DNA from 2 places in the Peribacillus sp. NPDC056705 genome. Region 2 is predicted to be linked to the other one. Evidence: a T-box and tRNA genes for the amino acid it is inferred to sense, from the RefSeq annotation. Region 2 holds a T-box; the other holds one or more tRNA genes.

Region 1 (15,781 bases), on a different contig from region 2:
AGATCAAGTGGTATTCAGGGTTTTTCACGTAAAAGTTAAGCAATGGACCAGGCCCGACCGTTCCGACATCAATGGCGTTTGTAGCCATTGCTTCCATGAATAATCCTCCATTGGCCACTGTTTTGGTTTCAATCTTAACATCTTTACCGAACTCTTCTTTGAAAAAGCCCTTTTCGAGTGCAATGATCGTTGCACTGTGGGTTAAGTTAGGAAAATACCCAATTTTCACGGATTTCCCCCCAGAACCTTCTCCTTCTTCATCATTGCTTCTGGACTGAGTGCATCCGCTTACTATTCCGATTAACAACACAGACAGAATAAGGGCAAAAAATGATTTTTTCATCATACTTTTCTCTCCTTTTGAACTATTATTTTATTAAACGACCGTTACTTCACTCCCCATTTCAGTTGAACATTACGTTCAAGGCGGGAGAAGACAACATTATCCACGATTGTTCCGATGATTGCGATGATGATCATCACGGAGATGACCAAATCCATTTGTCCCAGTGATCTGCCCATTTCCAGCAATTGCCCAAGACCGCCTCCCCCGCCAAGTAATTCACCTGCCATCAGTGCACGCCAGGAAAAGGCCCATGCAATTCGGAGACCGGATATTATTTGCGGGACGGATGCTGGTAAAATCACGGTGCGAAGAAAATGAAACCCGGTCGATCCATATGTTTTGGCAACCCGCTGATACAACTGGGGTACATTCCGGAAGCCACTTGTTGCATTAACCGTCATCGTCCAAGTTGCGCCGATGGTGACGATAAAGAGAATCGAAAAATCATTCAATCCAAACCAAATGATCGCTAAAGGGAACCACACGATACTCGGGATGGACTGTAAGGCCGTCACGACGAATCCTAGAGTGTCTTCAACCAATTTAAAGCGCCAAATGAAATATCCTAATATTAGACCTACTATAATGGCAATCGTAAAGCCGATCAGGATACGGCCAAGGCTTTTTCCGATGGCTTCAGTTATTTGTCCGCTCATCAGTCCATTAAACAGAGTTTCCAAAACCTGGGTCAGGCTTGGGAACATGAATTCCGGAAGACTGGAAAGTCTAGATGTGACTTCCCATATCCCCGCTATCATCGCGATGAATATGATTCGTCTTAAAGCTGTAATCATTCCCCATTTCCTCCTTCAGCACTTTTTCAATTTCCTCCTGTAAAATCGATAGAACCCTTTGTTCTGTATGCAAAGTTACACTATCCGGCATAACTCCATCTTTCATCGAAGGGACGGAAATCGTCTCTTTAATTTTCCCGGGACGGGTTGCAAAGACGATGATTTTTTCGGAAAGCTGAACAGCCTCACGAATATTATGGGTAACGAAAAAGATTGTCACTTTAGTTTTTCTCCAGATTTCGAGCAGTTCTTTATGCAAGACCATCCTCGTTTGCTCATCCAGCGCAGAGAATGGCTCATCCATCAACAGGATATCCGGTTCCATCACCAACGCTCTTGCGATGGCTACCCTCTGTTTCATGCCCCCCGATAGTTGATGTGGATAGGAGTCAACATATCGGCTGAGGTGAACCATTTTTAAAATGTCCAATGCCTTTGCTTTAGCCTCTTCATTGGGAATCTTCTTTAACTTCAATCCGTATGTAACATTTTCAAGTACCGTCAACCAAGGGAATAACCCCGCCTCTTGAAATACTACGACCCGTTCCGGACCTGGCTTCATCACTTTTTTCCCAGCTACACGTATTTCCCCTGCATCTGCCTTATCAAGGCCGGCAACCAGATAAAGGAGTGTGGATTTACCACACCCTGAAGGGCCGACGATTGAAACGAAGCTTCCCTTCTCGACCTCTAGGTTTATCTTATCGAGCACCTTTATGCTTTCTTTCTTTTCATTCTTAAAACTTTTTTCAATGCCATCTATTGTTAAATACATATGGTCACCCCACTTTTATATCGCATCGATTTACTAAACATTATTTCTTAATAATGATTAATCCAATGGTTTTTGTCAACTATAAAAATGCAAAAATTCTAATTTATCGGTATCTTTCTATTAGATTGTCATTGTATTGATAAATATTCCAAACTCACACAAAAATACATATGGGCAAATTCCATTCAGAAATAAAAAACCTGAGCCCATGTAAGGGTTCAGGCTAATTTTTATATCCACTTTTATAACCTTAAAAAATCCTGCTTCCATACAACTTATCCTTCATTTTTTGTGTCCTTGCATGCAGTGGCTTTTTCAAAATGATACCTAATATGAGCGTGATTATTAAAAAGATAATCAGGATAAAAATGTCCTTGCCAGCTACGCTCCATGTTATTCCCCCAACGGATTCACGAAGTAAACCCACAGCATAGGTGAATGGCAAGTAAGGGTTAATATGTTGAAAAAAGGGCGGTGTGACTTGAATGGGGAAAGTGCCGCCAGAACTTGATATTTGAAGGACCATCAAGACCACGCTTATCCCTTTTCCAACATTTCCAAGAACGGAAACGAAGGTGTAGACAATGAGTGTAAATACTGTACTTATCAGAACGGAAAATAGGATGTACTCAAACTTATCCGCTACATAAACACCGATAAAGATGATATTCCCAATGGAAACACTAAGAGCCTGCATTACCCCAATGATGAAAAAAATAAGATACCTCCCGATATAAATTTGATACGGGCTGTAAACTTTTTGAGAAACACCCACGCTAAGCATGGAAATCAATATTGTACCGCCGACCCAAAGGGAAAGGGCCGTAAAGAAAGGGGACATGGCGGATCCATAGTTCGGAATCGGAAAAAGACTGTGTTTATTGAGCAGCACCGGTTCTGAAAAAAATTCACTTTCTTTTTCAATATCATTTCTTAGGAAATCGATCACTTCTTCCATATCATAAGACTTATCGATTTCCCTCATTTTAGAAGCTAGAGCCTTTATTTTCGTTTCGATTTCCGGAAACTTATTCGTTAACTTATCGATATCCCCTGTACGTGTTTCCAATGTTCGATTGGTCTCATTCAACAGCGTCCTCACCTCAGGAAGAACCTTGGTTCCCTCCGCCATCGTAACCTGGACATTATTCAATATTGATTCCGTTTCGTTCCAGATTTCATTGAATTTTGGTCTTGTTTCCTTTGAATAACTTTCCTGGAAGCTTGTCAAAACTTGATCATTGTTCCCGCCAAGTTCGATAAGATTGCCATAGTCTCGGTCATTCAGCGCTTGAAGTTGGTTCGAAGTATTATCCCTTAATTCATCAACTAGCTGTATTTCTGGCTGAAGCAAGTTTTTCTCATTAAATTGATTGACTCTCACCAATAAATTATACATACTGTCCAAAAGGTACAACTCTTTATTTATCCTCGTTACCCCTTGTTCCACTAGCTGATTCGACTCATTGTCAGGCAAATCCTGACCCGTTAGCCGGTTTGCCAGTACTAAAACGGATTCATTATCGCTCCTGATGTTCGCGATATCATTTTTCAAGAGGGGAGCGATTCCTTCGAATGCCTGCCTTGTTGACTCTACATAACTAGAAACGTCCGATACCAATTTGTCCTTCTGGGACGTTATTCCTTCTATTGAATCCAATCCATCATTGACCTTCTTAATGATATCTTCAGCCTTTTTAACATGTGTTTGAACGGTTTTGATATTTTGTTCAAGCTCAGGCAGTTGCCCCTCTAATAAATACACCATATTCTTCATTTTTTGAATTGTCGGCAACTCATTTTGCAGGGTGACTCCCAGTTCATTAAATATCGCAAGGATACTCCCACTGGCCGATTTGATAAAGGTTTTGCTCACATTGTCCACAATGCTGTTCGCACCCGCTGCCGAAATTTTAGGAGCAATGGAATTGATTTTTTCATTCACATAGTAATCAATCTTCGCCTTTTTAGGGACATCGGTCATGATTGTCGCAATATGTTCGGAAAAGTTCTCCGGAATGATGATGGATGCATAATAATCCCCCTTTTCCACCTTAGCTTTCGCTTCTTTTTCCGAAGTGAATCTCCAGCCTAAATCCTTATTCTCCTTTAACCCCTCTACGACTTCCTTGCCTATGTTCACGGCTTCGCCATTTAACTCCGCACCTTTATCATTATTGGCAACGCCGACAAGAATTCCTTCCGTATTTGCATACGGGTCCCAAGATGCGACAATATTAAACCACGCATAAATGGAAGGGATGAACATGAGAAAAACTACTACGATACAAACAAAGAAATTTTTATAAATGCTTTTTAAATCGTCAATGAAAATTTCCCGAATATTTCTCAAAACATACCCCCGTACAGATGTATTTTGATACTATTATTCGAAGAAATTTCTTAATCGATACTAAGTAAACATATCCATCGATTTATAGAACCAAATAAAAAGAAGCAAGACAGTTTCCTGTCTTTTTCCTTTTTAAATTACAGAATAATGGGCTTGCTGTAAGAACATACTATTACGAACTGTCGTGATTTTTAAAAGGGAGAAATAGTCATGCAAGGATTTGTTGAAATCATCTTTCGACCCTTTATAGCTTTTATTTTATTATGGGTATTTGTCCATCTGCTCGGTAAACAGACGATTTCCCAAAGGACTTATCACCTTTATATCGCTTCAATTACGATGGGGACACTTGCAGGAAATCTAGCATTCAATATTAAAGTTAAATTCCTGTATCCTATCATTGCAATTATTATTATGGGTTCCATCGTTTTTATACTGAATCTTGTAGCGGTTCGAAATCCGCGCTTCGGAAAATGGATCGCTGGAGAACCTGTTGCCTTAATTCAAAAAGGAAAAATCCTCGAAGAGCCAATGCAGCGGATGGGGTATTCACTGGATTCTCTTAAACAGGCTTTGCGGGGAAAGGATATCTTCAATTTAGAAGAAGTGGAGTGTGCCATTTTAGAGATAAATGGCTCCCTCTCTGTATTAAAAAAAACACAATACCAAAATACCACCAAGCAGGATATAGCTTTAGTGGCCTCAGCTGGAACTGTACCGATAGAGATGATCTATGATGGGAAGATCTTATACGAAAATTTATCCAAACAAACCTACGATGATGAATGGTTAATGGCTGAGCTCAAAAAAAGAAACCTTTCTGTTTTTGACATTTCTTATGCTGTCGTAGGAACAAAAGGGAATTTGTATATTGATTTGATTAAGGATCAATCAAGGGAATAATCCATTGCCTTTCAGCGGGAATCATGATCAATTGTCGTTAAATATATCGCATTCGCGTAATTGGATGGCAGGAATAATAAAAGTGGTTTTTCCAGAAGAAAAAACCACTTTTTCACGACTATGGTGATTAACTCTTTTCAATCACGTTTATCAATTCCCTTAAATAATCCGGTAGATCAGGTGGACGCCTGCTTGATACAAGGTTACCATCTACGACGACGGGCTTATCTATCCAAGTCGCCCCTGCATTTTCCATATCATCTTTAATGCCCGGTGTACTCGTTACATTCTTCCCTTGTAAAATTTTAGCGGAGATCAATACCCAACCAGCATGACAAATTTGCCCGATGGTTTTTTTATTTTCTTCCATGCTTTGGATAAGTGATATCACTTCAGGAAACCGGCGAATTTTGTCAGGTGCCCATCCCCCCGGTACAAGTATGGCATCATATTCTTCAGCTTTAATACTGCCATACTCATAATCAGATATAGCTGGCACACCATATTTTCCTATATATGTTTCATTTGCCTTTTCTCCAGCGAGGTGAACAATCGCTCCTTCTTCTTTTAATCGTAAAATCGGATACCAGAGCTCTAAATCCTCAAATTCATGGTGCACAAGACTGATTACTTTCTTTCCTGCCAATCTCATGAAAATCTCTCCTTTTTTCGTTCTATTCCATTACTTCCCTTTATCTACTGCCTGTACACTTTACATGCGTTAACCGATGCATCAATATTTGTCTAAAAATCAACCTTCACCAAGTATAACCCAGCTGCCTCCGCCATAGGGCCCGTTTGGATTCTTTCTTTTGACTCTAAAATGCTTGGTATATTTCCAGCATCTATTTCACCCAACCCAACTTCTATCAACGTCCCGACAATCTTTCTAACCATATTATAAAGAAATCCATCGCCTCGAACTGTAATTTGGATGAATCCGGCATCTTCTTCTATATCTATGGAATATATTTCACGCACCATGGATTTTTTCTTAGACTTTGCATTTGAATAAGCCGTGAAATCATGTACACCTATAAAATGTTGACATGCTTTTTTCATTCTTGTGATATCCAGCTTTTTCTCTACATGCATACTGTATTTGCGCATGAAAGGATTTGTATATGGCTCGTTCCAGATCTTATACAAATAGGTTTTATCCTTAGCATTATAACGGGCATGAAAACGATCAGGAACTAGCCTGACCTCGACAATGCTGATGTCTCTTGGTAAATACCTATTCAAATAATTCATGATTTCAGCTTCAGTCAGATTTTCCCCAATCTTAAAATTGGCGATTTGAGCAAGGGCATGTACACCGGCATCCGTTCTGCTGCATCCGATGATCTCGATTTTCTCCCCCGCCATTTCCGTTAATACATTTTCTATTTTCCCTTGAATCGTATCATCACTATTACCAAGTCGTTGCCAGCCTTTATAGCGCCCGCCATCGTATTGAATGGTCAATTTATAATTGTTCATTGCTTCCTCCTTATTTTATTACTGTATAGTCAACTAAACAGAAAATTCTTGATAAAATACAAGCCCCCATACAACTCCTGCTGTATGAGGGAACAGATGGTCTTGTCTTAGAAACACATTTAAATTGTTAAGGTTTTGTATCATCATGCAATGAGTTTTGTCCCTTTATCCCCTTACTTCCACAAGTCTGCAGTGAATGCAGTAAAGGAGCACCCACCGCTTACAGGCCCTGATTTATGTAAAGATCATACATCTTATCTATGCCACTCGATAGTAAATCCCAACAATCAAAGTGAAATGCACTTCTGCATAGTTTATCAAAGTGGGTAACGTCATGCAACGAACGATTCAACATCACGCGCAGTTTTCTGTACAACTTTGTGCAATGCATAAACACACAGGAATATAAATGGAAATGAAAAATTAAAAAAGCCCCAGCCCCCTGTTATATCAAGGATTTGAGCCTTTGGCAGTTGATGACCTGTGAGAGATTCGAACCCACGACCCCAACCCTATCAATTTGTTTCATATAATAGACCGGCAATTTGTTTTAAATAAATGTAAAAAAATTGATATTCCAAGGTTTCTTGATATCAAATCAGTTAAAGAAAAAGGCTCAAAACAATAATTATGTTAGCACATATGTGAGCAAGATGGTGAGCAGGTGGCCTGCTACAAATTATCATGGTGACTAATCGTTTCATTTTCTTCCACTGACCAGTTAGGGAACAGGAGCTTCGATTTATTAATTGCTCAAATGACAACCAGTTGTATTTGAACTATAACGTAAATTACCTTTTCAAAAACCAAAGCAGTTGTATTTTATTTTCCTATATGGAAACCTCATAACAAAAAGACTTACCTTAAAGGTAAGCCTTTTATCGAATCATTACTTGATAAATCCATTGAGAAATTGATATAACTCTTCTAATTCACTTTCTTTTGCCACAATACAGTTAGGGTATTGTTTTATCTCTGCCACGCTGGATAATTTAAAATCATTAGGAGTAGGGAGTCCAAAAGCACAAATCATTAAATAGTCAGCAAAGTGAATTAACCCAGTCACTGCTGACGTTTTTATGGTCATTTGCCCCATTGCTCGCCCTGCAAGCAAACCCTTCATTGCACTTTTTCCACCTGTTCTTTCTATTACTATTCTACTTTCATCTATTATTACTTTTGTTCCTGATTTTAACTCAAAAGTTTTCATCTTCTCAACCTCCTACTTGTCCTTTTATATTACAACATCTTTGTATGGAAATGGCTTATATATGTCATTTTATTGAAAATGATCTTCAACTAACCTGCCCATATTTTTGAATAGGCTGTTTTCGCATACTTTGTTGCTATTTACCAAGTAAAGCGGTGTGGTTGATTTCCCTCTTCCTAACGCTACAATGTATATGATCGTATTAACAGAAACCGTCAATGTTATGCGTATAGATTTGGATGCTTGCAAGAAATTGTTATCGTTTAAATTCTTCAAGTTTGGTTGGTAAAAACATCGTAATTATGGTCTGCTGTATAAAAATTACTGCTATAAACAAATTTGAATGAACAGGTCATAATACTTATCTACGCAATCGTTTTCTGTAGCCCACTTCAAACAATAATTCTCTTTCCTCTTTATCTAGTATTTGTTGTTCATAAAACCTTTCTTCAGAAGTATGTTCAGTCCAGTGTATGTCTTTAGTCAAGTAATCGATATGCTTTTCCATGTTTTCTCTTAAAAATTGAGCACAACTTTGAACGTGATTTTCTACTTGTTTATTCATCAAGCTTGCTAAGACAACTCCTCTTTCTCTGGGTCTTGTATTATTGGATATCAGTTTAATCAATCAAAAGTCAGCTCCAGAGAGATTCTCCAAGGAGGCTTCTTTTTCTTGTTTTAGTTTAAAATCGGGTCTCCATTTTCTTAGAGTACATTATTTTATTAGCATTTTATCTAATTCACGAACTTTATCATATGACTCCAATAGTTGTTCAGGTACAAATGTTCTTCCATAATCCCAAGCATTAGTTTCTATTTCAGATTTTAGCTTTTCTTTTTCTTCTTCGTGACCATACATTAAAATCCTTAAATCATGTTTGTTTTTCTTAAAATCTAAATAATAACCAATCATACGATAAAGAATAATTTTAACAAAGTCTTCCTCTGTCTCTTTAATTCTAATTTTCCCTTTATAACCATTAACTTGAAGGTAATTGAATTTTATAGTATTGGTCGATACGTTATAACTCATAGGAGCGCTTAGGTTATTGTCAAATTCATGAATAATATCCAAATTGTGCTCGTTTAATGTGTTATTAATTATCTTTTCGATATCGCTTATATAAAGCATTTAACTATCACTTCCCTTTTAAAGACTTACTTCATTCTAGTAGTAGATTAAATTCTTCTTCCTTTATCAATATAATAAACTGTAGAGATATTAAAATCACACAGTTAAAAATTTCCGTGCATGGTATTTGGCCGTAAAGGTAACCCAACACATTATAGTAAAGTGGATTTTTCCGAAGAACATGATTATGTACCTTTTAAAGAAAATCCTAAAAGATGGTCTTCTTTTTAACCACCGAAAGGCTTTGCCTTGTCCTGTAATACGTTTAAATGCTGCTCAATCCGCCACCAATTGAGTAAATAATACAAAATGAACTAATTCTTTATAAACAAAAAGGCCCAAATCCTTGTTATATCAAGGATTTAAGCCTTTGTTAGTTGATGACCTGTGAGGGATTCGAACCCACGACCCCTTCCCTGTCAAGGAAGTGCTCTCCCACTGAGCTAACAAGTCAATATGTAAATCAAGCTCTTTAGAGCTGCTTTTAAACCGTAATTAGTTGCTGACTTCTTTACTGGACAAGATTTATTATATAGTGGTATTCAAAATAAAACAAGTAGTTTTGCTAAAAAAGTTTTTATCGTAAAGTGGCCTGGGAAGTTAATCCTTGAAAGTTGAAAGCTTGTAAGAATTCGTTCAATATTTAAACCATTACATCTTAATGAGTTCCCTATATCCATTATCTCCAGATTTTGTAAAGAAGCCCAATTGAGAAGGTATCTTTTCTTTGTAGTCCGATACTGTTGTTGTCTTTATTTTAGCCATAACACTGGGAGCTGACACTGAGTATGGTCATTGTTTTTATGAACTTGTTCAATAGAATTTACTATTTTTCCCGATAACCTTTTTTTGAACAAAGTCAAAGAAGAAAAGAAGCCAGCAGGATCTGACCCAAAAATTTCTCAGAATAGAATCCAACTACCCATTTATGAGGAGAATTCTAGGCTCCTACATATAAGATTTTCTCAACTTTAATTAACAAATATGATGTCTATGTGCTCAATCTAAGATTTAAGCAAAGAAAAGACAGGAAAAGATCTTTACATAGGAGAGGGGAATCTAGCAGCTTGAAAGTTGGTTAAAGGTGCCTCTGCTAAAATTTCTCCGTTTGCGCCTGCGCTAAATATTACTTGTACCCGATCTCCTGCTTGTAACTGAAGGATTGTAGTAACCGATAGTCCAATAGGTCTTGATTTTTTTCCAAAGAAGTCATTAACAATATCCATATCATCTCCGTTTACGTTAATTGAAATGGAGGCGGCATATCCTTCTTTTGAAGAAGGTATTTTTTGTCTTTTGAAGAATGACTTTTTTTGCAATACGCATTTGCAACTATCTTTTTTGTTTTTTGAGGAATTATCACTTTTTCTTTTTGACGGACAAAATGAGACTTTTGCGGTTGGTTATCTCATAAATTCCATTCTCAGTAACTTCTCATCTCGTAAGCTTTATTAACTTGAAATCGTTAATTTTATGTGGAGTGAAAAACGACCAGCCTTCCCCGTCAATGAAGTGATCTCCCACTGAGCTAACTTGTCGTATGTAATGACTAATTGGGAAGGAAATATTTTATCTCAACACAAAAAAAGAACTAACGTTCCCTTTTCACTTGCATACAAAACGTATGTTCGCATATAATGATAGCAAGCAAGTCAGCAAAGGAGTGACAGGGAATGAAATATATACTTCGTAAACATATGGAAGAAAATGCTCCATTGGAGATAATTTATCTCTCCGAACAAGGTAAGATTACGCAGCGGAAAATTCAAGTGCTTGAGGTTTATCCAGGCCATATTCACGCATTCTGTTTTCTAAGGCAGACAAAACGGACATTTAAAGTAGCCAATATCCTTTCTGCCCGCATCATTAAGACCAGGTTTGACAGGTCTGGATGAAGATTGTTAATCATGGTTCAACCTATTAACTCTTCCTCTTCCTGGATGTCCTTTTCCTGTTCAGTTAACGATTCTTCTTCATCCCTCAGACGATGAGCTAACCTTGAGGCGGCACTCGCGGCAATGCTTGCAACGATATCATCCAGGAAGGTATGCACGATTCCTTCTTGCTTCTTATCGAGTTCGTGTATGACGCCTATTTTATTTTTATCCAAATGGCCAAAGGTCGTTACAGCAATGCTTCCGTATCCGAGTACTGCACCAAAGGCTATCGTTTCATCCACACCGAATAGCCCTTCATCAGACTCAACAATCGATTGCAGGGGTTCTGATAGCTTTTTTTGCTCTGCCAGTTTATCCAGCTCGACACCGACTAAAATGGCATGTTGAATTTCCCTTTTCAACAGGACACGCTCAACGCTGTGGATGCATTCCTCCAGCTTAAGATCAGCTTTATACGGGATCTGCAATTCATAAACGATTTTTGCAATTGACTCTACGCTGACACCACGCTCCAATAATGTTCGTTTAGCTGCCTTTGTTACTTCCCTGCTGTGTACATGTACATCTGCCATTTTATTCGCCACCTTTTTTGTATTATTTTTCTATATCCTTGTATTATAGCACCTTATAATTTAAATTTTTAGAAAATATAACGAAAATTTTATATTCTAAATTCTTGTCACGGGAAAAAGTCGCAAGGCTATGCTAAAATAATCAAGTAAGTTGTTTTTCATTATTATTTATCATTGAGGTGCGGGAAAATGAGTTTACGCAAAGGCACAATTAAAGAGTACATGTTTAAAAGCGAAGCTTTAGCTGAAGAATTGGAACTGCTTGTTTACTTGCCTGCTAATTTTTCGCCATTGTATAAATATTCGCTTGTGATTGCTCAGGATGGCCGTGATTATTTTCAAATGGGCCGAATTGGTCGGGTAGCAGATGAACTGTTAGGGAACGATGAGATCGAGAATATCATCATTGTCGGCATTCCCTATAAGGACCGCTTTGACCGCAGGCGCAAATATCATCCGGACGGGGAACAGCACATTGCATACATACGTTTTCTTGCCCATGAACTTGTCCCGTTTTTAGATGATGAATTCCCAACCTATCAAATGGGACATGGTCGAACTTTGATCGGTGACTCTCTTGGCGGTACAGTTTCTTTATTGGCCGCTTTGCAATACCCGCATACATTCGGGAAATGCATCATGCAGTCGCCACTTGCCAATGAAGCAGTAATGGACGCTGTACGTAATTTTGAGGATCCGCATCTCCTCGAACTTTATCATGTGATCGGGACCGGTGAAACAGCTGTTCCGACGACGGAGGGCAACAAGGCAAACTTCATAGAACCAAATAGGGAATTGCATAAATTAATAAACCAAAAAGGATTTCCTTGCTTCTATGAAGAATTTGAAGGTAATCATACTTGGAAATACTGGCAGGCAGATTTAAAACGAGCACTATTGGAAATGTTCTAATTTACTCGAAATCATCTCTTTGAGATGGTTTCAAGTAAAAACATGTCCAACTATAATACAACAATAAAAAAATATCAGGAGGTTTTATTATGAAATATGGTGTTGCAATTTTCCCTTCAAAAAAACTTCAAGATTTAGCTAACTCCTATCGCAAACGGTATGATACGAAATATGCTTTCATACCACCGCATCTGACGCTTAAACCAACGTTCGAAGCGACTGACATGGAAATTTCAACAATCGCGGAACAATTAAAAGGCATTGCTCAAAAGTGCAGCCCTTTTACGATGAGCGTTACGAAAACGAAGTCTTTCCAACCCGTAAGCAATACTATTTATTTCAAAGTGGAATTATCCGAAGGGCTTCAAGAGCTTCATGATGCACTTAACAATGAGGACTTCATAAAAAGTGAAAGTGAATATGCATTTGTCCCGCATATTACCATAGCTCAAGATTTATCGGATAATGAGCATTCTGATGTTTTAGGCCAATTAAGCATGCTTGACATCAGCCATGAAGAAGAGGTTAAACGAGTTCACTTGCTGTATCAACTTGAAGATGGGGCATGGACCGTTTATGAAACATTTAGATTAGGAGCTGAATGATTTCGTGTTTGTAAAAATCGCAGAGAACAGCCAAGAGCTTGAAAATGCATATTTGATTCGAAAAAAAGTGTTCGTCCAAGAACAAAACGTCCCTCTTGAAGAAGAGATCGATGAATATGAAAAAGAGTCCACACATTTCGTTTTATATGATGAGCAGCATCAGCCAATTGGTGCCGGCCGCTTCAGGGTCATTGATAACATCGGTAAAGTACAGCGCATTTGTGTACTATCCTCGGGCCGTAGGAATGGTGCCGGCGCCATGATCATGAATGCCATCGAGGAATACGCCATCCAGCAGGAAGTGCCTCAATTGAAGCTTGATTCCCAGGTGCATGCTATCCCTTTCTATTCAAAATTAGGGTATGAGATCGTTTCCGACGAATTCATGGATGCTGGCATTCCCCATAAAACGATGAAGAAAACCATTTTACGATAAAAAAAGCTGTCCTTTCAGTCTTCTGATTGGACAGCTTTTTTGTTCGTCCATGGACTTATATATAATTTTATAAAAAAAAACATTTGCGTTCAATGGCAATCTCCGCAAAAATACATATTCTATATATAGAAAGCAAGAAGGAGGGAAAATTTTATGGGTAACAATGATTTTAATCTGGAGGAGTCTCAAAAAAGACTGATGGAACTGCTGGTTTCGAGGACTATGAGAAAATATGGCTTCAAAAAGGAAAAAGTCGATCTAACTGAGAGAGAGAAAAACAACCTTAAAGAAACCATTCGTCATTTACAAGAGCAATCACAAAAAATCATTAACCAAGAAAAGAACATCACGGAACATGATGTTAATCCAGTTACAAATTCCATTCACAATAAATTCACGGATTCCAAAAATAAATGACGCACCATTATCACCCTACTTGCTGGCGAGAAATAAGTAAACCGAGACATAGCAGCACATACATTTCATTCCTAAAGCTCCAGCTTCTTTATTATTCATCCCCCACACACTAATACTTTCTCTAAGTATTTAAAAAATAGACGAATTAACTGATTTATTCGTCCAACCCGATTAATCATCAAAGCATATTTTAATAGGGAATAAAACCTAAGGAGGAAAAAACAACATGAACCAAAATGTATATCGTAGCAATTGTAACACTCATGATGATTCTGAAAGATCATGGTCGGCTCTAGATTCCGCTTCCAGACATCCCCTGACAGGATTCTGTAACGATGAGGAAACACAGATTGACCAAGAGGCAAAACAGGATAATAATCAAGTGCAGCTTTCTGAAGAACTTATTTACATTAAAGATTCTTGTAATGTAAATGTCACTTCAACGGATGTTAAAGCGGCCCTTTCTCTACAAACTGCCCTACAAGCTGCTATCGCGGTCATCGTAAGCATTTCCATTTCAGATTCTGATAATGCTGATAGGATCACTCAAGAATTAATCCAATCTTCTAATGTTCAACAAATCACGCGCCAAAAAACAATTGTTGAAAACAGCCGTGATATCGACATTACAACCACTGATGCACAAGTCGCTTTAAACATCCAACTATTACTGCAACTATTGTTAGCTCTAATCGTGGAAATTGACATTCTTTAAAAAAAATCAATACAAAAAGGACACTTCACGTGTCCTCTTTTGTCTTTCATGGAGAAACTAGACACATTTGTTGATAAACCTTCCTTTTCCTGTCATTCCGGCCGTAAAATCTTCACTTGCCTTCATGCCCACTTGATCTTTATATGTACCTGCTCCATATGTACTTACCCGATTATTATCTTGAATTTGTAGTAATCCTCCAATGCTTTCCCTTTCCCTTTCCAACATCTGATCAAAACGGATAGGTTGAATGGGTGCCGTTCCTTTAACAATTCTTACTTTCTCTGCAGCTTCGACAGTCCGGTTAGCATATTGAATATAATCAAATTGTGTGACAGGTGCTATGTATCCCATAGTAATCCCTCCTTATATTAAAATAGTTATGTTGTCATTCAATTACCCATCCGGAACCATAATTTAAACATGATTTCCGCATTCTTTTTTCCTAATCTTCTGGTATGATGAGTATTGCCGATATTTTTAATAGATTAGAGGTATCCATTTATATGAATCAAGCAAAATCTGGCAATGAAATCGTACATTTACATACCGTTTCAGCTGGTGAGCTGCAGACACTTTTTGAAAAAGGAAAACGTGATCAGCTTTCTTGTATCATTTGTCATAAACCAGTGAAATTATTTATTGGAATCCATGAGACACCTTATTTTTATCATAGTGACCCGTCGCAGGGACCCTGTGAAATACCCATTTCAGAACAGATGAACGAGGACAAGCCATTAGAATATATGGAACAGAATGGATTTAGGATTCCAACATCACGAACCATTACGGAAACGAAAACCATTACAGAACCTTTCCTTAAAAGCCGTCCCATAACCGGCAATCCGAAATTTTCAGATAAACCATTTGGTCTTTCACAATCAGAGGAACCATACTTTCAAGAATTATCCTCATCAGGGGTTGTACTCGATGCAGAGCAACTCAAGGCGGTAATGACGATCGATGGTCCAATTCTCGTCCTTTCAGGAGCAGGCAGCGGGAAAACCCGCGTATTGACGGTACGCACTGCCTATATGCTTACAGTGAAAAAAATTGATCCAAAAAGTATCATGCTTGTAACATTTACGGCAAAATCCGCAAAGGAAATGCAGCAGCGTCTGCTCGGCTATCCCTATATGACGCCTTCCCTTGTTTCTCAAATCGTTAGCGGGACCTTTCATAGCATCTTTTATAAAATCCTCATTTTCCATGAACCAGCTAAATGGCAGCG
Region 2 (15,781 bases):
GTACACCGTCCACTTCGCGCTGAACGACCATAACATTATTAATATCATAAAAATCCGTCGAAGGTTCAATATATGCGGTCTGGTTCAATCCATATTGATCCACTTTTACATCGACAACTTTCCCGATCAGCAGACCTTTCGGAAAGATTCCGCCATAACCGGATGTGATGACCAATGAATTTTTCTTGATCTTTTTATCATATGGAATCCGTTTCATCAGCAAAAGGTTCTTTTTATCATCGAACCCTTCAATCAAGCCATATGCTTTATCATCACCTTGAATGATGGCCGAGACGCGGTTGGCTTTATCGATCGAACTTAAAAGTTGAACCGAGGCCGTGAAATCCGTCGCTGATTTCACCTTACCGACTAACCCATTGGATGTGATGACTGCCATGTTTTTTTCTACCCCATTACGCTTCCCCTTATTGATCGTCAGCATTTCATGCCAGCGGTCGGGATTACGGCCAATGACCGTCGCCTGAGTTGGCGAATATTTCCTCAGGTCATCTTCTTTTTTGAGGTTATCGCGAAGTTCTTCATTTTCTTCCTTTAAATCCTGGACTTGGGTTTTCAATAATACATATTCATCCAAGCGGGCTTTCAATTTTCTGTTTTCATCGTATGTATGTTGAAGGTCTTTTAAGCCCCCTACAAAACCTGTTATACCCGATACTGGCTTATTAAACACATTACCTACCCAGCCTGTCGTATCTTTCAGGAATTGCTCCGGCCAAGTCAACTCTTCTCTCTCCCTTAATGAAAAACCGATCAATGCCACGAGAACGATAATACTAACGAGCAAGAGAAGGAGCTTTTTATTAAAAAACTGTGGCATGGTGATTACACCTCTATCTAAAAATTTACTCTATGGTTTTAAACTTACACTATGGATTTAATTAAACTGTAGAACATAAGAAAACCGGCTCAAAATTGCACCTTTTGTTGAGCCGGCCCTATTTGAGAAGTAATGCTTATCGCGAATCTCTTGATTTAGTCTTGAATAAATGAATGTGGTCCAGCGCTTTTCCCGTTCCAATTGCAACACAATCCAGTGGATTCTCAGCGATGATCACCGGCATTTGCGTTTCTTCACTGATGACTTTATCCAAATTGCGCAGCAAAGCACCCCCGCCTGTCAATACAATGCCTCTGTCCATGATGTCAGCGGCCAATTCAGGTGGTGTTTTCTCTAAAGTGTTTTTCACGGAATCCACAATTGCAGAAACTGTGTCGCTTAATGCTTTGGATATTTCTTCAGCTGTGATTTCGATTGTTTTCGGTAATCCAGTCAATAGGTCACGTCCGCGAATTTCCATGTTTTCTACGCCTTCCGTGTCACCGGCAGAACCAATTTCCATCTTGATCGCTTCAGCAGTACGCTCACCGATCATCAAATTGTAGTTCTTACGGATGTAAACGATAATGGCATCATCCATTTCATCACCGGCAATACGGATCGATTGGCTTGTAACGATTCCGCCAAGGGAAATGATTGCCACTTCCGTCGTTCCTCCGCCGATATCAACGACCATGCTTCCTGTAGGCTCCCAAACCGGAAGGTCTGCACCGATCGCTGCTGCAAACGGTTCTTCGATAGGATATGCGTCCCGTGCTCCAGCTTGTCTAGCTGCATCGATGACTGCACGCTGCTCAACTGCCGTAATTCCAGAAGGCACACAAATCATGACATATGGCTTATTGCCGAATACACCCTTCTTTTGAGCTTCCTTCATATAGTACTTCATCATGGTAGCCGTCGTTTCATAATCAGCAATGACTCCATCCTTCATCGGGCGAAGGGCAACCACGTTACCAGGTGTACGGCCGATCATGTTTTTCGCATCGTTTCCGACTGCAACGATTTGCTTTGTATCTGTTTGCACAGCTACAACCGATGGTTCACGTACCGCGATGCCTTTTCCTTTCACATAAACAAGCGTATTCGCCGTTCCTAAATCAATCCCTATATCTCTAGCGCCAATTCCAAACATTATGGTATCTCCCTTTCGTAAACAAAAATGCCTTTTTATAAGTTCAAATAATAATTTGTCGTTTTTTGACAATAAGACCCTTTGAAAAAGTTTCCTCTTTTAAAAATCATAAACAATATTATATCGTATCGTCAAAAAATTTGATAGTGTCATAAATAACCTTTTTCCTTCAAACTAACATATTTATGCTCCCCGATAATGATGTGGTCCAATACTTCAATCCCGATTATTTTACCACATTCGACTAACCTTTTCGTCACTTCAATATCTTCTCTGCTGGGAGAGGGGTCTCCGGAGGGGTGGTTATGAAGACAGATGATAGAGGCGGCGGACCTTTTGAAAGCCTCTTTAAAGATCTCGCGCGGATGCACGATCGATGCATTGAGGCTGCCGATGAATACCGTAGTTTTTTGAAGCACTTGATTTTTCGTATTTAAATAGAGACAGACGAAATGTTCCTGTGATAAAAACCGCATTTCTTCCATGCAATAGTTGGCTCCATCTTCAGGAGACCGAATCACATACCGGTCTTGATCATTCAAATTGTTAATTCTCCTGCCAAGTTCGACAGAGGCCAGGATTTGAATCGCTTTTGCTTCACCAATCCCTTTGATCAAGGTCAGTTCTTCCACTGAGGCTTCTTTTAACAAGCGCAGGCCCTTGAAGGAATTGATGAGCCTGCCGGATAGTTGCAGGACTGATTCCTCCCTTGACCCAGTCCTGAGCAGCAAAGCAAGCAATTCCTGATTGGAGAGACTTTGCGGCCCGTCCTGTAGAAACCTTTCGCGCGGCCGCTCTTCTTTCGGGTAATCCCGTATTAACATTTTTTCGCTCAAAAGATCAACCCTTTCTTAATAAAAGGGAAGATGCCAGACGAAATCAAATTATCTTATCCTAACTCTTCCTGCATCGCTTTAAGTTCCCGGGCCAGTCTTGAGACCGGAAGCCCGACGACTGAGAAATAGTCTCCTTTGATTTGTTCGACAAGAAGAGATCCGTATCCTTGAATCCCATAGCCGCCAGCTTTGTCAAAGGGTTCCCCGCTATCCAGATAACGTTCGATTTCAGCTTCTGGCAGCTCCCAAAATGTCACTTCCGTTTTTTCTGCGAATACTCTGCGATGCTTGCCGAATAGGATGGCGACACCTGTGTATACTTCATGTGTCCGTCCTGATAACATTTCCAGCATTCTTTTTCCATCCGCCCGGCTTGTCGGCTTACCCAATATCTCACCATCAAGGACAACAACGGTATCCGAGCCGATCACCCAGCTTTCCTGAAACTTTGCTGCGATGGCTTCCGCTTTACGGGATGCCAGTTCTTTCACCGCTGCATCAGGACACATGTTTTCATCAATACTTTCATCGACATTGGAATTCATGCTTTCAAAGGGGATTTGAAGAAATTGTAGAAGTTCTTTACGACGTGGTGATGAAGAAGCTAAAATCAATGGCTGCATAATAAAAAGTCACCTTTCTTTACATAGGGAGATACAATATCTATCCTATCAAATTATGTTGCAATCCACAATTATTGTTTACTAGGAATCGACAAAAGCCTGTAAGTATTTCCCGGAAAATAAAAAAGATGTCACAGATGGTTTCATATTGGGGAGCTTGTCCCATTAGGCAGCCCCCCTTTTTTCATTCCTTAACTCGATATATTTTGGAAATTCAATAAAAAATCAAGCAGGCTTTCTTGAGCTTGGAATAGCTTTTCTTCATTTTTGGAAGTCCCATATTCGTCAATCGACTTGGCGGCAGCAGTCAGGTCATCGTTCATTTTCGAAAACTCCGGCGATAATTTCACCGCCTTCAGTTCATCCATATTTTTTTTCAAGGTTCCTTCGTTTACCGCCCCTTCCTTTCCACGAAGTTTAGTTGCCGATGTTTCTGCCAATGAAGCATATACTGCCTTCATCTTATCGAGGGTTTTCTCATCTTCCGGGCTTGTCCCGGTTGCTTCTAAATTGATTTCCTTCCAATATACGTCCACATCATAGGACTTTAAGAACAAGGCCAGCTCCTTACTTGCAGCTAGACTCTCTGCCGATCCCAAGAATAGATAATAGCTGTCTTCCAATTTGAAAATTTCAGCAGGAACCTGCTTTTCAATGATTTTCTTTTGTATTTGCCTTGCTGCATCCTCGCTGCTGAATACTCCTCCCTGTACAAGGAATGTCTTCAGCTGGTTTCCTGGTTCAGTCACTGCCGCTTTTTTATCCTCAACTGTGGCTTCCGTTGGAATCGAGGTCTCGACCGAAGATACTTCTGCTTTTTCCTTTGTAATTGTTTTAACGGCGATCAAGCCGAGAATCGACCCAAAAAAAACGGCACAAATGACAGCGATCATGAATGTCTTGATCGGCCTTTTATCCTGGCTTTTCAGCGAACTGGTGCCAAAACCGATGAACTTCGGCATTTTTTTCTTCGGCGGTGAGGGAACCAATACGATTTTGTTTTCGTTTGAATCCTCAGGGAGTATCCATTCGAAACTCTCATCTGTGTGTTCCTGTTCGTGCTCCTTACTCGCCGCCTCTTGACTTTCAATCTTTTTATCTGGAAATACTTTTTCTTCCCCATTTATTTTAATCGTTACACCCTTGCTTTGTTCCGGCTTGCCCAATTTTTTTCCTCCCCTCCAAATCATTTTTTTCATCCTAACATAGAGGTAAAAAAAAATAACAAGACTTTTGTCGTCTTGTCATTAATAGGTTTCGTCAAATTTCCCTATTCATATATGGGTAGCCAACCAAGGTTTCCAAGGTACTGGTACTTCCGGTTCATGTACCATTCAATATCGCCACTCACCAATTACATATATTCCTCTTTCATGTCATCTACACTTGCAGCCATTTGGGGATAGTTCCCTACTTCGCTATTGTTCAGGTGATTTTTGACAAATTCCTCCTGCATTAGGATGGCCCTTTAAGCTCACCTTAAAAAAGTTACATACCAATGTAAAAGGGCATCGCCCCAAAAATAAGCAGTAAATGTCCCAAAAACGATATACGGTCCGAAAGGAATAAGTGTTTTCTTTTTTAGGATTCCGGTCAGCAATCCGATGATGCCAAGGAATGCCCCATAAAAGCACGCAAAGAGAAGCGATAATAGCACCATCTTCATTCCCAGTACAAAGCCAATCACTGCAAATAGCTTGATATCACCGCCGCCCATGCCACCCTTGCTCACGACAGCGATCAATAACAGCAAGCTAAAGCCAACCGCTGCCCCGACAATTGAATCCCACCAGGGCGACAGCGGAAAGGGGACTCTTAGAGCGATAAAAGTCACCGTAAAGAAAAGCAGTATTTTATCAGGAATGAGCATATAGGCGACATCCGTCACGAAGATGATCATAAATAATGAAATCAATGTCCAGCCAATCAAGAGTTCGCTCGACCAGCCAAGGAAGATGGGTGCAGAGGTAAACAAAACACCGGTCAGCATTTCCACTGCCGGATAAAGGGGTGAAATCCTTGTTTTACAGCCACGGCATTTCCCTTCTTGCAACATATAAGAAATAACCGGTATCAACTCGAAGAATGTCAATGTACGCCCGCAAGAAGGGCAGGCGGAGCGACGATTAGCAAATGAATGACCAGCTGGAACACTTAAACCGACAACGTTGAAGAATGAGCCTAAAATCAAGCCCAAAACGAAGAGATAGATATGGATAACCATCATTTATACATAGTGCATGAGGATTCGATTGCCTTTCTGTGAAACCCTGATATAAAAGTCCCTTCCGTTATGTAATAATCACTTCGGTTCTTCATGATTATCATTCCTCCTGTTATTTTATTAAGTAGATCCTACTATTCATCAGTCACATAGAATCAATATATAAACATATTTTAACAAATATACTTGGTGATTTGTTATCAATCATTCTATTAGAGTTTTTTCTTTTCAAGAGACTTGTTAACAAGAGAAAAGGACCTTCGAAAAGATCCTTTTCTCAGACTGTAGACAAACTCGATGAAAATAGAGTTTGTCTACAGTTTTTTTGGGGGTTTGTGCAATTTGAACGTTAATTTCCACTCCAGGCACTCGCTTTCCGCGGGCGGTCCGGGAGCCTCCTCGGCGCTTTTGCGCCTGCGGGGTCTCCCCTGGACTCGCTTTTCTAAGCAGGAGTCTCGAACACCCGCTCCAATCAACTTTGTTTTAACTTATAGATGCCAGGTGATGAGGATGCTTTCTAAATATGATTCTATTCAGCGTGATCAACTTGAAATGATTACTTTAGATCAACTGGTGCATGCGAACCATTTGGTTCGTAAAATTGAGGCTGTCATTGACTTCACTTTCATTTATGACTTGGTGAAAGATTTGTATTCAGAGATAGGACGCCCAAGTACTGATCTAGTTATAGTAGTCAAACTGACTTTCATTCAATATAACTTCGGTATTCGTTCAATGCGTATAACAGTTGAAGAAATTAAACAAATATGGCTTACCGTTGGTTCCTAGGCTTTGGTTTCCATGATAAAGTGCCTCATTTCTCAACATTCGGGAAAGATAATTAGTCCGCCGGTAAAGGTACATCCCTTTAGGCACCTTCTCTGATCAGGAACTCCCTCACAAGTGAAAGGAAATGAAGGGACCCTGTGATGACAAGAATCTCTTTTTTCCCTGTTTTCCTTCTGCCTTCCGTTATTGCCGCCTGCCAATCCCAGTTTATACTTTTATTTGGATGACTGCACTTTTCATAAAGCGTTTTCGCATCCGCCGCCCGTTCATGGTCGAATTCGGTAATGATGATTTCCATCGCTTCCGTTTCCAGTCCATGAAGCATATCGGAATAATTTTTATCTTTAAATGAACTGAATACGAATCGGTACTTATAGTCGGGGTAATGCACTTTTAGCGTTTCCTTCAGTACGTCGATGCCGGCAGGATTATGTGCACCATCAATGATCACCAATGGCTCATCCGATATTTTTTCAAAGCGGCCATTCCATTTCGCTTCCCCTATTCCTTTAAGTATGCTTTTTTCATCGATATTTTCCATTCCTAATGTGACAGCAGCAATGGCCAATGCCGCATTCTCCATTTGATGGCGCCCTAACATCCGCATTTCCACATTTTCGATGGACCTGTCTGCAAGCGAAAAGGAGAAACTTTGCCCTCTTTCACTTTGCTTTATTTTGCCTACATGAAAGTCTTTGCCTAATTGGTAATAAGGTACGCCTAATGACGACGCTTTTTCTTCAATTACTTTTGCTGGTTCCCCGGCTGTGACTCCGCTAATGATCGGCGCCCCGCTTTTAATGATGCCCGCCTTCTCAAAAGCAATTTCCCCAAGTGTGTTTCCCAGGATGTTCGTATGTTCCAAAGAAATCGAGGTAATGATCGAAAGAAACGGCTGGATGACATTCGTTGTATCGAGCCTGCCTCCCAAACCGGTTTCCATCAAAACCAAATCCACTTCCTTTTTGCTAAAATAAGAGAATGCCATGGCGGTCAAAATTTCGAACTGAGTGGGACCATTCCCCTTACTGTCCATCCCTTGAATGATCGGCCAAAGCTCCTGGAAGACAGCGATAAAATCCTTATCACTGATTTCATCCTCGTTAATCTTCAGCTGCTCATTCATCCGTATTAAATAAGGCGAAGTGAAGGAAGCGACCCGAATGCCTTGGGCAAGCAGGATTTCTTTAATATATTGCAGTGTTGATCCTTTCCCGTTGGATCCTGCAATGTGAATATACTTTAGCGCCTTGTGCGGGTCACCTAATTCAGTTAACAATGTTTCCATTCGTGATAGGCCAAAATTCATGCCCAATTGAATTTGGCGCCGTTCAAAAAAATGATTGATTTCTTTCATGGTTGTTACCATTATCGTTGAGCCTCCTCTTTCTTTATACCGCTCTTATGCGTTAAGATTATTTTATCAATATATGAACGATTAACCTAGATGAAAGGTAGTGCTTTACAATGAAACCTTCAGATTTCCACTGTTGGATTGTCGTTAATGGCTATTTACAGCATGATAAGTTTTCCAGTTTGGCTTTGTTCATTAAAGAGGCGGCTGAAAGGAAAGATATCATGGCAACCCTTATCCGCAATTCAGATCTCTTTCCCATTATCGAAAAAGGAGTGCCACTGCTTAAAGGTGCCTTTGATAAGCTGCCTGATTTTGTCCTGTTCATGGATAAAGACATTCATTTGGCACGCCATTTGGAATTGCTCGGCATCCCCGTATATAACAGCAGTACAGCGATCGATATTTGCGACAGCAAAGCAAAAACACATCAAGCATTGACCGGCCATGGCATCCCGATGCCGAAAACCATATTCCCCCCTTTTACCTACGAAGGGATAGAAAGGGTCCATATGGATGCTTTCATGCAAATCGGCAATGAACTTGGGTATCCCCTTGTCGTTAAGGAAGCGTACGGTTCTTTTGGGGAACAAGTATATTTAATCCCAACAGAGGATGAGTTACTAAAGACGATCCATAATCTTGGCCACAAGCCATTTATACTCCAGGAATTCATCAAGCACAGCAAAGGTCGGGACATTCGTGTGAATGTCGTGGGAAATCAAGTCATAGCAGCGATGCAACGCCATTCCGAGCAAGACTTCCGAGCTAATATGACTGCCGGGGGACAGGCTGCACCTTATATACCCACCAGTGAAGAAGCACAACTTGCCATCCGATGTGCGCAAATTTTGGGTGCCGACTTCGCTGGCGTCGATTTGTTGTTCGGTGAAGAAGGTCCGCTTTTGTGCGAAGTGAATTCGAATTCGCATTTACTGAATATTTATGAATGTACAGGCATCAACATCGCTGATAGTCTGTTCGATTATATCTTGAAAGAATTAGGAAAAGGAAGTGCATCTGATGAAAAAACAAGCAGGCTGGTTGATTTATAACCGTAAAGATGCCTTGAAGAATAAGGGATACATAGATTGGATGCTTGATGAAGCAAGTAAGCTTGACCTTGATTTACACTTTCACTTTCGGGAAGATCTTAGGATCGGTCATCGTTTCAACAAGTTGTACGTGGAACATGGGACACAGCCCATTTCATTGCCGGACTTTGCTATCGTCCGGACCATCGACCCTTTTTTTACAAAGCAACTTGAGCAACTGGGGATTGCTTGCTTTAACTCCTCCTTCGTATCGGAAATCGCGAACGACAAAGCAAAGACGCATCAATATTTGTCCTCGCTCGGGATTCCAATGGCCGATACCGTATATTGTAACGGGAGGCCGAGTGCAGATGACATGGAGTTCCCTTTCATTGCTAAGGAAATACGTGGTCGCGGCGGGAAACAAGTATATCTAATCGAGCATGCCGATGATCTTGCCGAACTGAATGATGGAAATTGGATAGTCCAAAAACCTGGCTTATTCGGCAGGGATATCCGCGTCTTTGTGGTTGGGAAAAAAGTGAAGGCTGCTGTACTTAGAGAGTCCGCTTCCAGTTTCAAGGCAAATTATACGCTGGGCGGATCGGCTTCTCTATATGAGCTGACCGCTTCTGAATTAGCCCTTGTTGAAAGAGTAATGAGTTCGTTTGATTTTGGCCTGGTCGGTATCGATTTCATATTGGCGGAAGATGGCAGCCTCATGCTCAACGAAATCGAGGATGTCGTCGGCAGCCGGACATTAAGTGCACTAAGTGATATGAATATCGTACGGGAGTACCTTTCATTCATAAAAGAAAGAATATCATCCTAATGGAATATTTTTCTTGAATAGCATTTAAACACAAAAAGGATGAACCGGCTTCAAGCTGGTTCATCCTTTTGTTTTACAATTGTTTCAGTTCGCTGATCCTGTGGATTACAGAGTCGCGTTTTTCGCTATAGTCTTTTTCCTTGGCACGTTCTTCTTCGATGACGCTTGCCGGCGCCTTTTTAACGAAGCCCTCGTTGCCCAATTTTTTCTGTACGCGCTCAACTTCTTTATTAAGTTTGTCGAGTTCTTTTTCAAGACGTTTCACTTCTTCGTCAATGTTGATCAGTCCTGTAAGCGGAAGGATTAGCTCTACGCCAGTTACGACAGCTGTCATGGCTTGAGCAGGTTCTTCGACTTCGATTCCGATCGTCAATTGTTCAGGATTACAGAAACGCTCGATATAGCTGCTGTTTTTCTGTAAAGTCCCTAAGATGGATTCATCTTTCGCTTTTAAGATTAAATTGATTTTTTTGCTTAGCGGTGTGTTCACCTCAGCACGGATATTACGGACGGAGCGGATGATTTCAACCAGCAGCTTCATTTCCTCGGCTGCAGCTGTATCCGTCAACCCTTCATTCACTTCCGGCCAAGCGGCAACAGTGATGGACTCACCTTGATGCGGTAGGTTCTGCCAGATTTCTTCGGTAATGAATGGCATGAATGGGTGTAACAATCTCATCGTGTTATCCAGTACATAAGCCAAGATCGAGCGCGTCGTCTTCTTAGCTGCTTCGTCATCGCCATATAGCGGAAGCTTCGCCATTTCAATATACCAGTCACAGAAATCATCCCAAATGAAGTTGTAAAGCACACGGCCCACTTCACCAAACTCATAACGGTCCGCAAGTCTGGTTACGTTTGAAATCGTTTCATTCAAACGCGTCAAGATCCATTTATCAGCTACAGACTTCTCACCGCTTAAATCAATTTCGTCATAAGTCATGCCGTTCATGTTCATCAAAGCAAAACGGGATGCGTTCCAAATCTTATTGGAGAAGTTCCAAACCGCTTCCACTTTTTCCGTGCTATAACGAAGGTCCTGTCCTGGCGAGCTGCCAGTGGATAAGAAGTAACGCAGCGAATCGGCACCGTATTGATCGATTACATCCATCGGATCGACACCATTGCCAAGCGATTTACTCATCTTGCGCCCCTGTTCGTCACGAACCAGACCGTGGATCAGCACATCTTCAAATGGACGTTCACCAGTGAACTCAAGAGCTTGGAAAATCATCCGTGATACCCAGAAGAAAATGATATCATAGCCTGTCACAAGTGCCCCGGTTGGATAGTAGCGTTGGAAATCGACATTGTCCTTGTCAGGCCAGCCCATAGTCGAGAACGGCCATAATGCCGAGCTGAACCATGTATCAAGGACATCTGTATCTTGTTCCCAGTTTTCAGCGTCCGCAGGTTCTTCGTGACCTACATACACTTCACCTGTTTCTTTATGGTACCAGGCTGGAATGCGGTGGCCCCACCAAAGCTGACGGGAAATGCACCAGTCGCGGATATTTTCCATCCAATGCAGGTACGTTTTTTCGAAACGGTCCGGTACGAAATGAACTTTTTCCTCATCGGTTCCTTTTTGAAGCTCAACGGATGCATCAGCCAACGGCTGCATTTTAACGAACCATTGAGTCGAAAGATATGGTTCAACAACAGCACCGCTTCTTTCTGAGTGGCCGACTGAGTGAAGGTGATCTTCGATTTTGAAAAGTACTCCTTCTTCCTGAAGGTCCTTTACGATTTGTTTCCGGCATTCAAAACGGTCCATGCCTTCATATTTACCAGCCTTTTCATTCATCGAGCCATCTTCATGCATGACAAGGATGCGTTCCAAATCGTGACGGTTCCCGATTTCGAAGTCATTCGGATCATGAGCCGGAGTAATTTTGACCGCGCCTGAACCGAATTCCATATCGACATAATCATCACCGACAATTGGGATTTCCCGGCCTGTAATTGGCAAGCGGACCATTTTGCCGATCAAGTGTTTATAACGGTCATCTTCAGGGTGTACAGCCACAGCAGTATCGCCAAGCATCGTTTCTGGACGGGTGGTGGCAATTTCAATTTCTCCTGATCCGTCAACCAAAGGATATTTCATATGGTAAAATGCGCCCTGCACATCCTTGTAAATAACCTCGATATCGGATAACGCCGTTTTCGTTGATGGATCCCAGTTGATGATGTATTCGCCGCGATAAATCAAGCCCTTGTTATAAAGCGAAACGAACACTTCGCGCACAGCTTTTGAAAGCCCTTCATCAAGAGTGAAGCGTTCACGTGTATAATCAAGTCCAAGACCGAGCTTTGACCATTGTTCACGGATATGGCTCGCATATTCCTCTTTCCATTTCCAAGTCTCTTCGACGAATTTTTCTCGCCCAAGGTCATAACGGCTCACGCCTTCAGCACGAAGTTTCTGTTCCACTTTCGCTTGAGTGGCGATACCGGCATGGTCCATGCCCGGTAACCATAAAACGTCATAGCCTTGCATCCTCTTCATGCGTGTCAATATATCTTGAAGCGTCGTATCCCAAGCGTGGCCAAGATGAAGCTTACCTGTCACGTTAGGCGGCGGGATGACAATCGTATATGGTTCTTTTTTATCGTCACCCGTCGTTTCGAAAAATTTTCCATCAAGCCACCATTTGTAGCGGCCTTTCTCTATCGTTTGCGGATCATATTTAGTCGGCATAGAAATTTGGTTCTCTTCCATAACATTTCCTCCTTTTTGGGCATAAAAAAAACTTCCATCATCACAAAAGGACGAAGGAAGTTGTTCGCGGTGCCACCTTTTTTCCGAAAAAGAAAAAAATCTCTTTCGGCTCTCAAATCGGATAACGGCTCTTCACCGGCCTTCGCTACTAAGGGGTTCACGAAGACTGCTCGCGGACGACTTCGGATGCTGCTGCCTGGAAACCTCGCACCAATTTGGTTTCCTCTCTGAAAAGTGCATTTCATCTTACTATTTCCGGTCTTTGCATTGATTTATATTCATAAGTAAAATCATTGAATGCATATAGTATATAGTACAAAAAACATGGGGCTCGAGTCAATCATCTTTTCGCTTACTTTCTCAGGAATCATCCCTTTTGATACAATTCAAGTTCATTTTCTTTATTTTATCCGCCAGAAACAGTGAATGTGACGGCTGTTTCACCTTTTTCACTGCCCACCCATAGAATATAAGAAGTCCTAAAAAGGAAGGTAATATTATGAAGCGAAGATATACTCCCTATACTTTACCGCCTTGGGTGAAGAAATTCCGCGGTGTCTGCCAGCAGTTCATCTTCCCCTTTATTGTGTTCCAAGGATTACGTACGCTGATTTTCCCGACTTTCTTCGATATGCTCCTGCTAATCGCCTTTATTTTCCTGGCCATGTCTTTGTATTTCGAATGGATTTAAGTATTCCCTTACAGCAAAAAAATATACATGACTGGAGATGATCCAATCATGTATATTTAGCTTGGGGGTGATTGTTCTTCTTCTTTGGTAGCCTCGGCGGCTGCCTTTTTCTGCTGTTCGATTTCTTCAATTTTCATCACCATATATTCAATATTTTTCAAAAGCCAAAATTGCCGCTGCAGTTGTGTAACATTATCAAGCTCTGAACGATGGCCCGTGCCATCGGAGTAACCCTTCACTAATTCCAAAGCTGACCCAGGGAATGCCAGATAGCTTTGCATGAGCAGCAATTCTTCTTCTTTCAACGGAAAATAACGAAAATAGTTATATAGCCAGTCAACGCAGTCATCGCATTGGACAGGATAGGTTCTGGCTGATTTAACGAGAAATGGCAGTAAATCGAAATGCGGCGGAGCTGTATTCGAATTCTCAAAATTGATGAAGTAGCCATAACCCCGCTCATCATAAACGAAATGCTTCATGGAAACCTTTCCGTGCGTGACCACGGTTCGAACCTTTTCACTATCCTTCGTTTTTTCATACCAGGTTTCAAATTTCTTGATCGAGTACCTCAGCGCCTGTGAAATATCCGTGTAGAAAGAACAAACCGTCAGTTCGAATGGAGACATATACCACTTCTTTTCACAGCTGACAATATACTCATCGATGAATTCCTTCTCGTTATTCCAGGCATCAAGCGTCCGCTCATAATGGGCTTCCCGTTCCTCGATATCCACTTGTATTTCCTTAACGGAAAGTGTATGCATCCGAGCGAGCTCCCTGAACATTTGCTTATGATTTTCATCGCGCTCCCCGTCCCTTTCATTATTGAGCCAGGGCATCAGGTAATACAAACGTCCATTATGAAGAACGGCGTAACGCTGATCCATCGTTTGATAAATGGGAACGATCCGGTTATAGCCGCGATGGTACAATTTTTGAACATTTTTCATAAAATCAATGCCGTTCTGCGGTACCATGGATTTCAAGGCAAATGTACCGCGATCACTGTATACTTTTTTTACACGTCCGAAGTCCTCAATATATTGTACATACATGGCATATTCCTTCAATACGGTCTCCGCGTCCCAATCCCGATTGGCAGGCTGCTGATTCTCGTTTTCCCTCACGAGACTCACTCACTTTCTCTAAAAAACTGAACGATCCGATTCCTCTAGCACCTAAAAAACAGGAGCAGACCATATGCTCTGCTCTCTGTCCTGGTCAATTCTTATATGCAACCGCCTTCGGTATATAGATGACTTGCCCTTCATGGACGTTCTGATTCGACTCCAATTCATTGCTGAAAAGTATCGATTGAACCGTAACATCATATCGTTGAGCCAAGTCTTCAAGCGTTTCCCCTTGCTGAACAATGCAAACCTTCATCCTTACTAGTTCTTCTTCTTGTTTCCGTCCGAATAAATCCATGATGGATAGCTGCTTTTCATCATGATTGGCCGTTTCTTTATCATCACGTTCCGCGGCTTGTTTCCTGCCTTTGAAATACTTACCCTCCTTAGCCGGAGGCGCTGGTCTTTCCCTCTTTTTGAATAGATCGCTTATGGACGAATTGGATTCCTCTTCCTGTTCCACCTTCACATTCTCATTAAGGATAGGGCCCGCTGCAACGTCATCTTCTCCCTGCCAGATAACATCCTCGGATTCTAAATTTGAAACAGGGCTATTTTGATGCATGGTTGCATGACTTGGCTCTTCCACTACATCTTCTCTCAATGTCACCTTAGGAATCTCCATCTTCTCCATGGAATCCTGCCTGCTTGGTACTTCCTCCAGTTTCGCCTCTTCCATTGAAGGTACCATTTCCTCGGAGTCATGCGGATTGCCAATTACTTCTTCTTCTACAGCTTCTTCCTCTCTATGCACTTCCGCTTCCCACTCCTCCTCTTCCGGATATGGTGAAACGGGCATTTCAAAAACTGGGGCATTATGCTGATCGCTTAAAAAAATCGGTTCCTCTTCTTCTTCTTCGTTTGCTTCGGAAACTCGTTTTGATTCTGCAGAAAAAGGCGCGTATAACTCTTCTTCCTCCTCATCACGGAAAACAGGCTGAAAATCCGGGATTGGCGGCACAGCAGCTGCATAAGGAATATATGACTCGTTTTCCCCATCCGTTTCTTCCTGTTCCTCTGTTTCCCCAACTTCCTGCTCAGTATCGAAACGTTCTTCCACATATGAATCATTATAGATTCCGGTTATCAAAAGGTCCGCCTGCAATTTCAAACAATTATGCTCTGGCATGGCATAATCAAAGCTTTGAATCGAGACATCGACCTCATCCAATGAGGCAATCCGATTATTCGGAATCGTTATATCAACCGGAAAACGGTGTGTGAACTCATTAAGTCCATCAAGATGCCTCTCGACCTTTTGAACTGCTTTTGGCAAAAAGGTCTGCGAAAACTCCTCTTCTTCACCATTTTGCGAGCCTTTGTATTCACCGCTTAAATCTAACGAGCCTCGTATATAAACATATTGATCACTTTCTTGAATCGCCACATTCGGATCAAGGGAAATGGAATATAGCTCAGCCACTTCCTGTCCCTTCTGGAACCAAACGGATTCCTCTAAAGAAAATCGTAAATACGATTCATTTTCTTGCGACAAGACAACTCCTCCTTTCAGCTTCAGGAAACGGTACCTATACCAATATCAATC

Evidence for each region. A T-box is a leader RNA that pairs with one kind of tRNA and senses whether it is charged. The one in region 2 lies ahead of ACFRAK_RS04485 (valine--tRNA ligase), so its partner is inferred to be a tRNA-Val.
Region 1: it has a tRNA-Val gene. The T-box ahead of ACFRAK_RS04485 (valine--tRNA ligase) is inferred to sense a tRNA for this amino acid. The anticodon was not compared.

What each region holds. Positions count from the first base shown of each region.
Region 1 is NZ_JBHTYI010000009.1:44,648-60,428, forward strand. Features, by position in the region: gene ACFRAK_RS13625 (aliphatic sulfonate ABC transporter substrate-binding protein) at 1-346, opposite strand, end outside; gene ACFRAK_RS13630 (ABC transporter permease) at 388-1,140, opposite strand; gene ACFRAK_RS13635 (ABC transporter ATP-binding protein) at 1,073-1,915, opposite strand; gene ACFRAK_RS13640 (YhgE/Pip family protein) at 2,166-4,268, opposite strand; gene ACFRAK_RS13645 (DUF421 domain-containing protein) at 4,479-5,171, shown strand; gene ACFRAK_RS13650 (type 1 glutamine amidotransferase domain-containing protein) at 5,299-5,823, opposite strand; gene truA (tRNA pseudouridine(38-40) synthase TruA) at 5,916-6,653, opposite strand; gene ACFRAK_RS13660 (hypothetical protein) at 7,543-7,863, opposite strand; gene ACFRAK_RS13665 (hypothetical protein) at 8,225-8,491, opposite strand; gene ACFRAK_RS13670 (hypothetical protein) at 8,579-8,995, opposite strand; tRNA gene ACFRAK_RS13675 (tRNA-Val) at 9,377-9,448, opposite strand; gene ACFRAK_RS13680 (hypothetical protein) at 10,036-10,314, opposite strand; gene ACFRAK_RS13685 (hypothetical protein) at 10,669-10,890, shown strand; gene ACFRAK_RS13690 (phosphatidylglycerophosphatase A family protein) at 10,908-11,465, opposite strand; gene ACFRAK_RS13695 (alpha/beta hydrolase) at 11,655-12,377, shown strand; gene ACFRAK_RS13700 (YjcG family protein) at 12,467-12,982, shown strand; gene ACFRAK_RS13705 (GNAT family N-acetyltransferase) at 12,987-13,418, shown strand; gene ACFRAK_RS13710 (hypothetical protein) at 13,572-13,835, shown strand; gene ACFRAK_RS13715 (spore coat protein) at 14,062-14,550, shown strand; gene ACFRAK_RS13720 (hypothetical protein) at 14,608-14,904, opposite strand; gene ACFRAK_RS13725 (ATP-dependent helicase) at 15,057-15,781, shown strand, end outside.
Region 2 is NZ_JBHTYI010000002.1:421,615-437,395, reverse strand. Features, by position in the region: gene mreC (rod shape-determining protein MreC) at 1-838, opposite strand, end outside; gene ACFRAK_RS04530 (rod shape-determining protein) at 975-1,994, opposite strand; gene radC (RadC family protein) at 2,144-2,818, opposite strand; gene ACFRAK_RS04520 (Maf family protein) at 2,884-3,453, opposite strand; gene ACFRAK_RS04515 (hypothetical protein) at 3,645-4,619, opposite strand; gene ACFRAK_RS04510 (prepilin peptidase) at 4,928-5,680, opposite strand; partial or broken gene ACFRAK_RS04505 (transposase) at 6,188-6,516, shown strand; gene ACFRAK_RS04500 (bifunctional folylpolyglutamate synthase/dihydrofolate synthase) at 6,546-7,835, opposite strand; gene ACFRAK_RS04495 (ATP-grasp domain-containing protein) at 7,934-8,875, shown strand; gene ACFRAK_RS04490 (ATP-grasp domain-containing protein) at 8,844-9,686, shown strand; gene ACFRAK_RS04485 (valine--tRNA ligase) at 9,760-12,411, opposite strand; T-box leader at 12,455-12,683, opposite strand; gene ACFRAK_RS04480 (hypothetical protein) at 12,911-13,102, shown strand; gene ysxE (spore coat protein YsxE) at 13,159-14,232, opposite strand; gene spoVID (stage VI sporulation protein D) at 14,327-15,730, opposite strand.